Linked DNA regions of Aromatoleum petrolei. Each later gene encodes a partner of the first gene's protein in a complex. Links are inferred from orthologs where the notes say so. Each region holds a gene or a part of one and is shown on either strand. Other genes may lie near its edges.

What was found.
Region 2: the proteins of uvrA (region 1) and mfd are in contact, whole or in part, in a crystal structure (PDB 4DFC), measured with the Escherichia coli proteins. The link is inferred for Aromatoleum petrolei from one-to-one orthologs.

The regions. Positions count from the first base shown.
Region 1 is NZ_CP059560.1:2,069,013-2,073,851, reverse strand. The notes cover bases 70-3,472. They hold uvrA (excinuclease ABC subunit UvrA), read right to left. Parts: upstream 3,105-3,472; coding sequence 270-3,104; downstream 70-269. Other genes in these bases: ToN1_RS09430 (MFS transporter), read left to right, coding at 3,239-3,472; ToN1_RS09440 (hypothetical protein), read right to left, coding at 70-158. In the rest of the region: more of ToN1_RS09440, read right to left, coding at 1-69; more of ToN1_RS09430, read left to right, coding at 3,473-4,423; ssb (single-stranded DNA-binding protein), read left to right, coding at 4,448-4,839. UniProt on the Escherichia coli protein: The UvrABC repair system catalyzes the recognition and processing of DNA lesions. UvrA is an ATPase and a DNA-binding protein. A damage recognition complex composed of 2 UvrA and 2 UvrB subunits scans DNA for abnormalities.
Region 2 is NZ_CP059560.1:4,848,839-4,855,220, reverse strand. The notes cover bases 1,165-5,207. They hold mfd (transcription-repair coupling factor), read left to right. Parts: upstream 1,165-1,548; coding sequence 1,549-5,007; downstream 5,008-5,207. Other genes in these bases: ToN1_RS22210 (dienelactone hydrolase family protein), read left to right, coding at 1,165-1,490. In the rest of the region: amrS (AmmeMemoRadiSam system radical SAM enzyme), read left to right, coding at 1-735; more of ToN1_RS22210, read left to right, coding at 753-1,164; ToN1_RS22200 (NAD(P)/FAD-dependent oxidoreductase), read left to right, coding at 5,323-6,382. UniProt on the Escherichia coli protein: Couples transcription and DNA repair by recognizing RNA polymerase (RNAP) stalled at DNA lesions. Mediates ATP-dependent release of RNAP and its truncated transcript from the DNA, and recruitment of nucleotide excision repair machinery to the damaged site.

The DNA of each region.
Region 1 (4,839 bases):
GTGAGGCGCACGACTTGTTCGATTGCGCGCTTGCGCTGCGGCTCCTCCGCCGCTTGATAGACGCCCAGGCCGGCGTCCAGAAGGGTCTTCAGGATCTTGACGCGACGTTCGATGCGGTCGAGGAAGACGGCCTGTACGTCATTCGGGACTGCGGGCATGAGCTTCTCCTTGATTTTGCGGGCGGCGCCTCGCGGCGGTCGCCGTATTGTCCGGAATACTCGCGGTGGTTTCGCTTCAAATTGTAAGCGCGAATACCCACGTTGCTGTATTCAGGCGCATGACGGTGGGGCAAGCATCCGTTTGAGGTAGCGGCCGGTGTGGCTGTCGGGGTGGGCAGCGAGCGCTTCGGGCGGGCCGCTGCACAGGATGCGGCCACCGCGGTCGCCCCCTTCGGGGCCGAGGTCTACCAGCCAGTCGGCGGTCTTGATGACGTCGAGGTTGTGCTCGATGACGACGATGGTGTTCCCGTGGTCGCGCAGGCGGTGGAGTACGCCGAGCAGGAGTTCGATGTCGCGGAAGTGCAGGCCGGTGGTGGGTTCGTCGAGGATATAGAGGGTGCGGCCGGTGTCGCGCTTGGAGAGCTCCAGCGCGAGCTTGACGCGCTGGGCTTCGCCGCCGGACAGCGTGGTGGCGCTCTGGCCCAGGCGGATGTAGCCGAGGCCGACGTCCATCAGCGTTTCGAGCTTGCGCGCGACGGTCGGGACAGCGCGGAAGAATTCGAGGGCGTTCTCGACCGTCATGTCGAGCACCTCGTAGATGGTCTTGCCCTTGTAGCGGATCTCCAGCGTCTCGCGGTTGTAGCGTTTGCCGTGACACACGTCGCAGGGGACGTACATGTCGGGCAGGAAGTGCATTTCCACCTTGATCATGCCGTCGCCCTGGCAGGCTTCGCAGCGGCCTCCCTTGACGTTGAAGGAGAAGCGGCCGGGGCCGTAGCCGCGCGCGCGTGCGTCCGGGACGCCGGCGAAGAGTTCGCGCACGGGCGTCAGCAGGCCGGTGTAGGTCGCGGGGTTGGAGCGCGGGGTGCGGCCGATGGGGCTCTGGTCGACGTTGATGACCTTGTCGAAGTGGTCGAGGCCGTGCACGGCGCTGAACGGGGCAGGTTCCGTGGTCGAGCCGTAGAGGTGCCGGGCGGCGAGCGCGTACAGGGTGTCGTTGATGAGAGTCGATTTGCCTGAGCCGGAGACGCCGGTGATGCAGGTGAACAGGCCGACAGGGATGGTCAGTTCGACATTCTTGAGATTGTTGCCGGTGCAGCCCTCGAGTCGCAGGTGGCGTTCGGGATCGGGGGCGGAGCGGCGTCTCGGGACGGGAATGGTGTAGCGGCCGGCGAGGTAGGCGCCGGTGAGCGACGCGTCGCTCGCGACGATCTCGGCCGGGGTGCCGCGCGCGACGATCTCGCCGCCGTGCACGCCGGCGCCGGGACCCATGTCCACCACGTAGTCGGCGCAGCGGATGGCGTCTTCGTCGTGCTCGACGACGATGACGGTGTTGCCGAGGTCGCGCAGCTGACGCAGCGTGCCGAGCAGGCGGTCGTTGTCGCGCTGGTGCAGGCCGATGGAGGGCTCGTCGAGGACGTACATGACGCCGGTGAGGCCGGAGCCGATCTGGCTGGCGAGGCGGATGCGCTGCGCTTCGCCGCCGGAAAGGGTGTCGGCGGAGCGGTCGAGCGAGAGGTAGTCGAGGCCGACGTTGATCAGGAAGCTGATCCGGTCGGAGATCTCCTTGACGATCTTGGCCGCGACGAGGCCGCGGTGGCCGGCAAGAGCGAGGCCGTCGAAGAAGGCCTTGCATTCGCCCAGCGGCATGCGGCTGACTTCGTGCAGCGAGCGGTCGCCGATGAGCACATGGCGCGCCTCGGTGCGCAGGCGTGTGCCGTGGCAGCTCGGACAGGCCTGCGTGGCGCGGAGCTTGGCGAGCTCCTCGCGCACGGCGGTGGAGTCGGTCTCGCGGTAGCGGCGGTCGAGGTTGGGGACGATGCCTTCGAAGGGGTGTTCCTTGGCGACCATGCGTCCGGCGTCGGAGAGGTAGCGGAAGGCGATCTTGTGGCGGCCGGAGCCGTGCAGCACGACCTGCCGGACCTCGTCGGGCAATTCGCCGAACGGGGTGTCGATGTCGAAGCCGTAGTGGTCGGCGAGGCTTGCGAGCATCTGGAAGTAGAACTGGTTGCGGCGGTCCCAGCCGCGGATCGCGCCGGCGGCGAGCGAGAGCTCGGGGTGGGCGACGACGCGGGCGGGATCGAAGAATTCGACCTGGCCGAGGCCGTCGCACTTGGGGCAGGCGCCTGCGGGGTTGTTGAACGAGAAGAGGCGCGGCTCGAGTTCGGCGAGCGCGTAGCTGCACACCGGGCAGGCGAAGCGGGCGGAGAAGAGGTGTTCGGTGCCGGTGTCCATCTCGACCGCGATGGCGCGGCCGTCGGCGTGGGTCAGCGCGGTCTCGAAGGATTCGGCGATGCGGCCGCGCTGGTCGGCGCGGACCTTGAGGCGGTCGATGACGACTTCGACGGTGTGGCGGCGGCCCTTTTCGAGCGCGGGCATGGCGTCGAGTTCGGCGATGCGGCCATCGACGCGCACGCGCACGAAGCCCTGCGCGCGAAGGTCGGCGAAGAGGTCGCTCTGCTCGCCCTTGCGGTGGGCGACGACGGGCGCGAGGATCATCAGGCGCGTGTCTTCGGGCAGGGCGAGGACGTGGTCGACCATCTGCGAAACGGTCTGCGCCTCCAGCGGGTGCTCGGGATGGTCGGGGCAGTGGGGGGTGCCGGCGCGCGCGTAGAGCAGGCGCAGGTAGTCGTGGATCTCGGTGATCGTGCCGACCGTGGAGCGCGGGTTGTGGCTGGTGGCTTTCTGCTCGATCGAGATCGCGGGCGACAGACCCTCGATCAGGTCGACGTCCGGTTTCTCCATCAGCTGCAGGAACTGGCGTGCGTAGGCCGACAGGGATTCGACGTAGCGGCGCTGGCCTTCGGCGTAGAGCGTGTCGAAGGCGAGCGAGGACTTGCCGGAGCCGGACAGCCCGGTGATCACGGTCAGCCGGTTGCGCGGCAGCTCGAGGCTGATGTTCTTGAGATTGTGGGTGCGGGCGCCGCGAATGCGGATTTCGTCCATGGGGCGGGCTGACGAAGGGTAACGCGCCACTATACGAGAGAACGTCGACGCAAGCCAAACCGGCGGGCGACGGGTGCTAGAATCGCCGTTTTGTTTCAGCCCTGAGAACGATGGCCCGACCCGAGCACGATCCGATGACCCCCGCAGAACGCCGGGCGGGCGCGAGCCTTGCGGCGATCTTCGCGCTGCGCATGCTCGGGCTGTTCCTGATCCTGCCGGTGTTCTCGGTGCACGCGCATCAGCTTCCCGGGGGTGACAACCTGACCCTGGTCGGGTTGGCGATCGGTGCCTACGGGCTGACGCAGGCCTTTCTGCAGATGGCCTACGGCGTGGCCTCGGACCGCTTCGGGCGCAAGCCGGTGATCGTGTTCGGACTCGTGCTGTTCGTGATCGGCAGCGCCGTCGCGGCGGTCGCCAGCGACATCGGGACGGTGATCGCGGGGCGGGTGCTGCAGGGCGCCGGCGCGATCTCGGCGGCGGTCACCGCGCTCGCGGCGGATCTGACGCGCGACCAGCACCGCACCAAGGTGATGGCGATGATCGGCTCCAGCATCGGGCTGGTGTTCGCGCTGTCGATGGTGGCGGCGCCGCTTCTGTATAATGCGATTGGCATGAGCGGGATCTTCTGGCTGACGGCCATCCTCGCGGCCGCGGCGATCGGTGTGGTGCTTTACGTGGTGCCGGCTGCGCCGCCAGTGCCGCGCGCGCCGACCGGGTTGTTCGGCGAGGTGTTCCGCGACGGCCAGCTGATGCGGTTGAACGTCGGGGTATTCGTGCTGCACCTGATCCAGACGGCGATGTGGGTGATGGTGCCGGCCGCGCTGGTGAGCGGTGCGAACCTGCCGCTGCCGGAGCACTGGAAGGTCTATCTGCCGGCGGTCGTGCTGTCGTTCGCGGCGATGGTGCCGGCGGTGATCGTCGCGGAGCGGCGCAACCGCATGAAGCAGGTGTTCGGCGCTGCGGTCGCCCTGCTGGTGATCGTGCAGGCGGGACTCTTCGCCTTCGGCGAGAGCGCCGTGACGCTGGGACTGTGGCTGACGTTGTTCTTCGTCGCCTTCAACGTACTCGAGGCGATCCTGCCGTCGTGGATCTCCAAGGTGGCGCCGGCGCACGCGAAAGGAACGGCGCTGGGCCTGTACAACACCCTGCAGTCGGCCGGGCTGTTCATCGGCGGCATGCTGGGGGGCTGGCTGGCCGAGCACTTTGGCAGCGGCGCCGTGAACCTCGTGTGCGGCGTGCTCGCCGTGATCTGGCTGCTGCTGGCAGCCTCAATGAATCCGCCCGCCCGCCGTGTGACGCCGGCGTCGGCGGCACACTAACCTGAAACATCGGAGGAGAACCTCATGGCTTCCCTGAACAAAGTCATCCTGATCGGCAACCTGGGCCGCGATCCGGAAACCCGCTATGCGCCGAGTGGCGACGCGATCTGCAACATCACCGTGGCGACGACCGAGACGTGGAAGGACAAGCAGAGCGGCGAGCGCAAGGAGGCGACCGAGTGGCACCGCGTGGTGTTCTTCGGGCGGTTGGCCGAGATCGCCGCGCAGTACTTGCGCAAGGGTAGCCAGATCTACGTCGAGGGGCGCCTGCAGACGCGCAAGTGGCAGGACAAGGACGGCCAGGACCGCTACACGACCGAGATCCGCGGCGACGAGATGAAGATGCTGGGTTCGCGTCAGGGTGGCGGCGGTGGCGATGCGCCAATGGGCGGTGGCTACGAGGCCCCGTCCGCACC
Region 2 (6,382 bases), 2.8 Mb from region 1 along the record:
TGGGGCTGCGCCAGCGTTGCCTTCACCTACAACGACCCGGTGATCTTTGCCGAATACGCGATCGACACCGCCAAGGCGTGCCACGAACTCGGGCTAAAGACCGTCGCCGTCACCGCAGGCTACATCACCGAACTCGCGCGGCCCGATTTCTACGCCCACATGGACGCCGCCAACGTCGACCTCAAGGCCTTCACGGACGATTTCTACGTCAAGGAGTGCGGCGCACATCTGCAGCCGGTGCTCGACACGCTCAAGTGGCTGGTGCACGACAGCGATGTCTGGGTGGAGATCACGACGCTGCTGATTCCGGGGCTCAACGACTCGGAAGACGAGATTCGCGCGCTGTCGCAGTGGGTCGCGAAGGAGCTGGGCAGTGAAGTACCGCTGCATTTTTCCGCCTTCCATCCCGACTACAAGCTCACCGACATTCCGCCCACCCCGCCTGCGACGCTGACACGCGCCCGCCGCATCGCGCTCGCGGAGGGGCTGAAGCACGTCTACACCGGCAACGTGCATGACCGCGAAGGCGGCGTCACGCACTGCACGCACTGCGGCGCGGCGGTCATCGAGCGCGACTGGTACGAGATCCTCGATTACGCCCTCGACGACAAGGGCGCCTGCCGCAAGTGCGGCACGGCACTCGCGGGCCGCTTCGGTCACTATTCAACGCCCTTCGGTTCGCGCCGCATTCCGGTCGCCATCCATCGCCAGCCCGCCACCCCCGCCAGAACCTGATCCGGACTCGCCCGACCGTGAAACTGCGAACCACTGACATCAGCATCCCCTTCGAGCACATCTGGCTCAGCGGCGAACTGGTCCATGCGCCCGACGTGGCCGGCCTCGCGGTCGTGCTGCGACCGGCCGGCAGCCCGTTCGCGCAGTCGCGCGACCTGCGCGTGGCGCGCGAGCTGCAGCGAGCCGGTTTTGCGACCCTGCTCATCAACCTGCTCACCGCCTACGAGGAAACGCGCGACCCGGACGCCCGCTTCAACGTGCCGCAGATGGCGAACCGGGTGGTGGCCGTGCTCGAATGGATCGACCATCAGCCGCCGCTCGCCGGACTGGGGGTGGGACTGGTCGCCTCGGACACCGCAAGCGGGGCAGCGATTCGTGCTGGATGGAAGGCTGCCGACCGACTCGCGGCGATCGTGTGCCGCGCCGGGCGGCCCGATCTCGCCGGCCTGACGCCGCTCAACACACTCACCGTGCCGCTGCGCATGGTGGTGGGCAGCGACGACCCGCAGGCCGACATGATCCGTCAGGCCGTCGAACACCTGCGCTGCGCGCACGACTGGCACGTGATCGCGGGGGTGTCGGACGGATTCCGCGAACCGGAAGCCATCGAACGCTTCGGCGAACTCGCGGCCGACTGGCTGCGGGAGAAACTACCCGCGCCCGGCCCGGTCGAGCAACGCATTCACGACGGCACCGCCGCTGGAACGGCATCGTGCGGAACGGCAGACCAATCCGCGTCGTCGCATCCCCTATAATTCGCCCCTCGTTTCCCCCTTCCCATACGTCCGTCTGCGGCCCGGCCGCAACAGCCCGATGTCCCGACCGCTCGACGCCCTGATTCCGCAGCTCGCCTCATTCGCCTTTCCGAAACCTGGCGCACGCCTTGACCTCCCAGCACTCGCCGGCTCCGCCGATGCGGTCGCCATCGCGCAGCTCGCCTCCCGCGGGCGCTGCCTGCTGCTGGTCACGGCCAACCCGCTCGACGCCCAGCGGCTGCAGGACGAGATCGCCTGGATCGCGCCGGGCCTGCGCACCCACCTCTTGCCCGACTGGGAAACCCTCCCGTACGAGAGCTTCTCGCCGCACCAGGACCTGATCTCCGAGCGGCTGTCGACCCTCTACGCGGTGAGCCGCGGCGAGGCCGACATCGTCCTCGTGCCCGCCTCCACGGCGCTGTACCGCATGGCGCCGCCTGCCTTCCTCGCGGCCTACACCTTCTTCCTGAAGCAGGGTGCGAAGCTCGACGTCGACCAACTGCGCAACCAGATGGCGGTCGCCGGCTACACCCACGTCACGCAGGTCGTCAGCCCCGGTGAGTTCTCCGTGCGCGGCGGGCTCGTCGACCTCTACCCGATGGGCGCGGCCCTGCCCTTCCGCATCGACCTCTTCGACGACGAGGTCGAGAGCATCAAGACCTTCGATCCGGACACTCAGCGCACCGTCTACCCGGTGCCCGAGATCCGCATGCTGCCCGCACGCGAATTCCCGATGGACGAGAAGGGACGCACGCACTTCCGCAGCCGCTTCCGCGAGACCTTCGAGGGCGACCCTTCGCGCGTGTCGCTGTACAAGGACGTGTCGAACGGCATCGCGCCGGCGGGCATCGAGTACTTCCTGCCGCTGTTCTTCGACGACACGGCGACGCTGTTCGACTACCTGCCGGCCGATGCCGCGGTGGTCCTGCACCGCGACGTTCCCACCGCGATCGACGAGTTCTGGCGCGACACGCGCTCGCGCTACGACTTCCTCAAGGGCGACCGCACTCGCCCGGTGCTGCCGCCCGAAGCGCTGTTCCTCGGGCAGGAATCCTTCTACGCCGCGCTCAAGGATCGCCCGCGCGTCCAAATCGCCGCGCCCGATGCCGGCGCCGAAGCCGCCGCGGCGGCGGCGCTTCCCGACTTGTCCGTGGAGCGCAAGGCGACCGATCCGCTGCACCGCCTCAAGGCTTTCCTCGAAGGCGACTGGGCCGGGAGCGGCGGTCGGGTGCTGGTGCTGGCCGACGCGCCGGGCCGGCGCGAGACGATCTCGGAGTTCTTCGCCGAGTACGGCCTGAAGCCTGCCGCAAGCGCGGACTTCGCGGGCTTTCTCGCGTCGGCCGAGTCGCTCGCGCTGGGAGTCGGCCCGCTCGCGACCGGCTTCCTGCTGCCCGACGCGAAGATCGCGATCGTCACCGAATCCGAGCTGTACGCCGCGACCACACGCACGCGCGCCCGCCGCGACGCGCGCAAGGCCGCGACGATGGAGGGCTGGCTGCGCGACCTCTCCGAGCTCAGACCGGGCGACCCCGTCGTGCATGAATCGCACGGCATCGGCCGCTACCTCGGCCTGATCCACATGGACCTCGGCGAGGGGCAGACCGAATTCCTCGACCTGGAGTACGCCAACGGCGACAAGCTCTATGTGCCGGTCGCGCAGCTGCACGTGATCTCGCGCTACGCCGGCGCCGACCCGGAGGCGGTCGAACTGCACCGCCTCGGCTCCGGCCAGTGGGACAAGGCCAAGCGCAAGGCCGCCATGCAGGTGCGCGACACCGCGGCCGAGTTGCTGGCCCTGTACGCACAACGCGCGGCCCGCGCCGGCCATCGCTTCGACTTCAAGCAGCACGACCTCGACGCATTCGCCGAAGGCTTCGGCTTCGAGACCACGCCCGACCAACAGGGCGCGATCGACGCCGTCATCGCCGACATGAAGTCCGGCCGCCCGATGGACCGCCTCGTGTGCGGCGACGTCGGCTTCGGCAAGACCGAAGTCGCCCTGCGCGCGGCCTTCATCGCCGTGGCCGACGGCAAGCAGGTCGTCGTGCTGACGCCGACCACGCTGCTGGCCGAGCAGCACTACCAGACCTTCTCCGATCGCTTCGCCGATTTCCCCATCCGCATCGCCGAGCTGTCGCGCTTCAAGAGCGCCAAGGAACAGACCGAAGCCCTCAAGCAGCTCGGCGAAGGCAAGGTGGACATCATCATCGGCACCCATCGCCTGCTGCAGAAGGACGTGCAGTTCAAGCGCCTGGGCCTCGTCATCATCGACGAGGAGCACCGCTTCGGCGTGCGCCAGAAGGAGGCGCTGAAGGCACTCCGGAGCGAGATCGACATCCTGACGCTCACCGCGACGCCGATCCCGCGCACGCTGGGCCTCGCGCTCGAAGGGCTGCGCGAGTTCTCGGTTATCGCGACCGCGCCGCAGAAGCGGCTCGCGATCAAGACCTTCGTGCAGCGCTGGAGCAAGGGCATCGTCCGCGAGGCGGTGCTGCGCGAGTTCAAGCGTGGCGGACAGGTGTACTTCCTGCACAACGAGGTCGAGACCATCGAGAACGTGCGCAACGACCTGGCGGAGCTCTTGCCCGAAGCGCGCATCGTCGTCGGCCATGGCCAGCTACCCGAGCGCGAGCTCGAGCGTGTGATGCGCGACTTCACCTCGCAGCGCGCCAACCTGCTGCTTTGCACGACCATCATCGAAACCGGCATCAACATCCCGACCGCCAACACCATCATCATCAACCGCGCCGACCGCTTCGGCCTCGCGCAGCTGCACCAGCTGCGTGGCCGCGTCGGGCGCAGCCACCACCAGGCCTACGCGTACCTGTTGACCGACGCACATGCGAAGCCGACAACGCAGGCGCAGAAGCGCCTCGAGGCGATCACGATGATGGAGGAGCTGGGTTCCGGTTTCTACCTCGCAATGCACGATCTGGAGATCCGCGGCGCGGGCGAGGTGCTAGGTGAAAACCAGTCCGGCGAGATCCAGCAGGTGGGTTTCAGCCTGTACACCGAGATGCTCAAGCGTGCCGTGCGCGACCTGCAGGCCGGCAAGGAACCGGACCTCAGCCAGCCATTGGAAGTCGTCTCCGAGATCAACCTCCACACGCCCGCGCTGCTGCCCAATGACTACTGCCCCGACGTGCAGGAGCGCCTGACGCTCTACAAGCGACTCGCGAACTGCGAAGCGGAAGACGAACTGCGCAGCCTGCAGGAAGAGCTGATCGACCGCTTTGGCGAGCTCCCGCCACAGACGCAGGCCCTGATCGAATCGCACCGACTGCGCCTGCTGGTGAAGCCTTTCGGTGTCGCGAAGCTCGACGCCAGCGACGCGCAGATCAGCGTGCAGTTCGGCCCCAACCCGCCGATCGACCCGGTCAAGGTCATCATGCTGATCCAGAAGGATCGCAGCACGAAGATGTCCGGCCCCGACCGCCTGATCCGCAAGGCGAGCCTGCCGAACCTCAAGCAGCGCGTGCAGGGCGTCCGGGAGCTGCTGGACGCCGTGAGGGCCTGATCCGCACGGTATCGCGCCCCGGCCTTGCACTCGCGCGGCCGCACAGCCCCGGGCGGGGAACCGCGATTTCGACGCTGACACACGCCCGCCGCGCTCAAGGCCGAGCCGAAAGCCGCATCGTCGCCTGCCCCCTCTTCGCTTTGTAACCCACATCACCGATTAAAACATTAGACTATTCTAATGTTACTATCGGTTCGTGCACGTCGGGCCCTTCGGGCGCGCCGATGCAGTCGGAGGGAAAGCGCAATCGCTGCCTCCCTCCGCCGCCGACAGACCCGGTCACCGGGCGCCCGCAATCGACAAACGGAGGAGACAATGGCTCACATCGTAATCATCGGGGCTGGCATCGGCGGCATGCCGATGGCCTACGAAATGAAACAGCTCGCGCGCCCGGGGGACGAGGTGACGGTGATCGCGAACACGGCGACCTTCCACTTCGTGCCATCCAACCCCTGGGTCGCCGTCAACTGGCGCAAGCGTGGCGAAATCGAACTCGAAATCGCTCCCTTGCTCGCCGCGCGCAAGATTCGCTTCATCCAGCAGGCTGCGGCCCGCGTGCATCCCGGACGAAATCAGGTCGAGCTCGCCGATGGCAGTTTCGTCGACTACGACTATCTCGTGATCGCGACCGGACCACGCCTCGCCTTCGAGGAGATTCCCGGCCTCGGGCCCGACGGGCATACGCAGTCGATCTGCCACGTCGACCACGCCACGACGGCGGCGGGCGTCTGGTCGGACTTCATCGCCGACCCCGGCCCCATCGTCGTCGGCGCCGTCCAGGGCGCCTCCTGCTTCGGGCCGGCCTACGAATTTGCGTTCATCATGGAAACCGACCTGCGCAAGCGCAAGCTGCGCGACCGGGTGCCGATGACCTTCGTGACCTCCGAGCCCTACATCGGCCACCTGGGGCTAGGCGGCGTCGGCGACTCCAAGGGCATGCTCGAATCGATGTTCCGCGAGCGGCACATCAAGTGGATCTGCAACGCCAAGGTGACGCGTGTCGAAGACGGCAAGATGTTCGTGACCGAGCACGACGACGAAGGCAAGCCGAAGAAGGAACACGAGTTGCCGTTCCGTTACTCGATGATGCTGCCCGCCTTCAAGGGCGTCGACGCCGTCTTCGGCGTTGAGGGCCTGAGCAACCCGCGCGGTTTCGTGCCCATCGACGCCTACCAGCGCAACCCGGCCTATCCGAACGTCTACGCGATCGGCGTGTGCGTCGCGATCCCGCCAGTCGAAACGACCCCGGTACCGATCGGAACGCCGAAGACCGGCTTCATGATCGAATCGATGGTCACCGCGACCGCGAAGAACATCCGCGCCGCCCTCGACGGCCACGAACCGGGCGAAAAGGCGACATGGAATGCCGTATGCC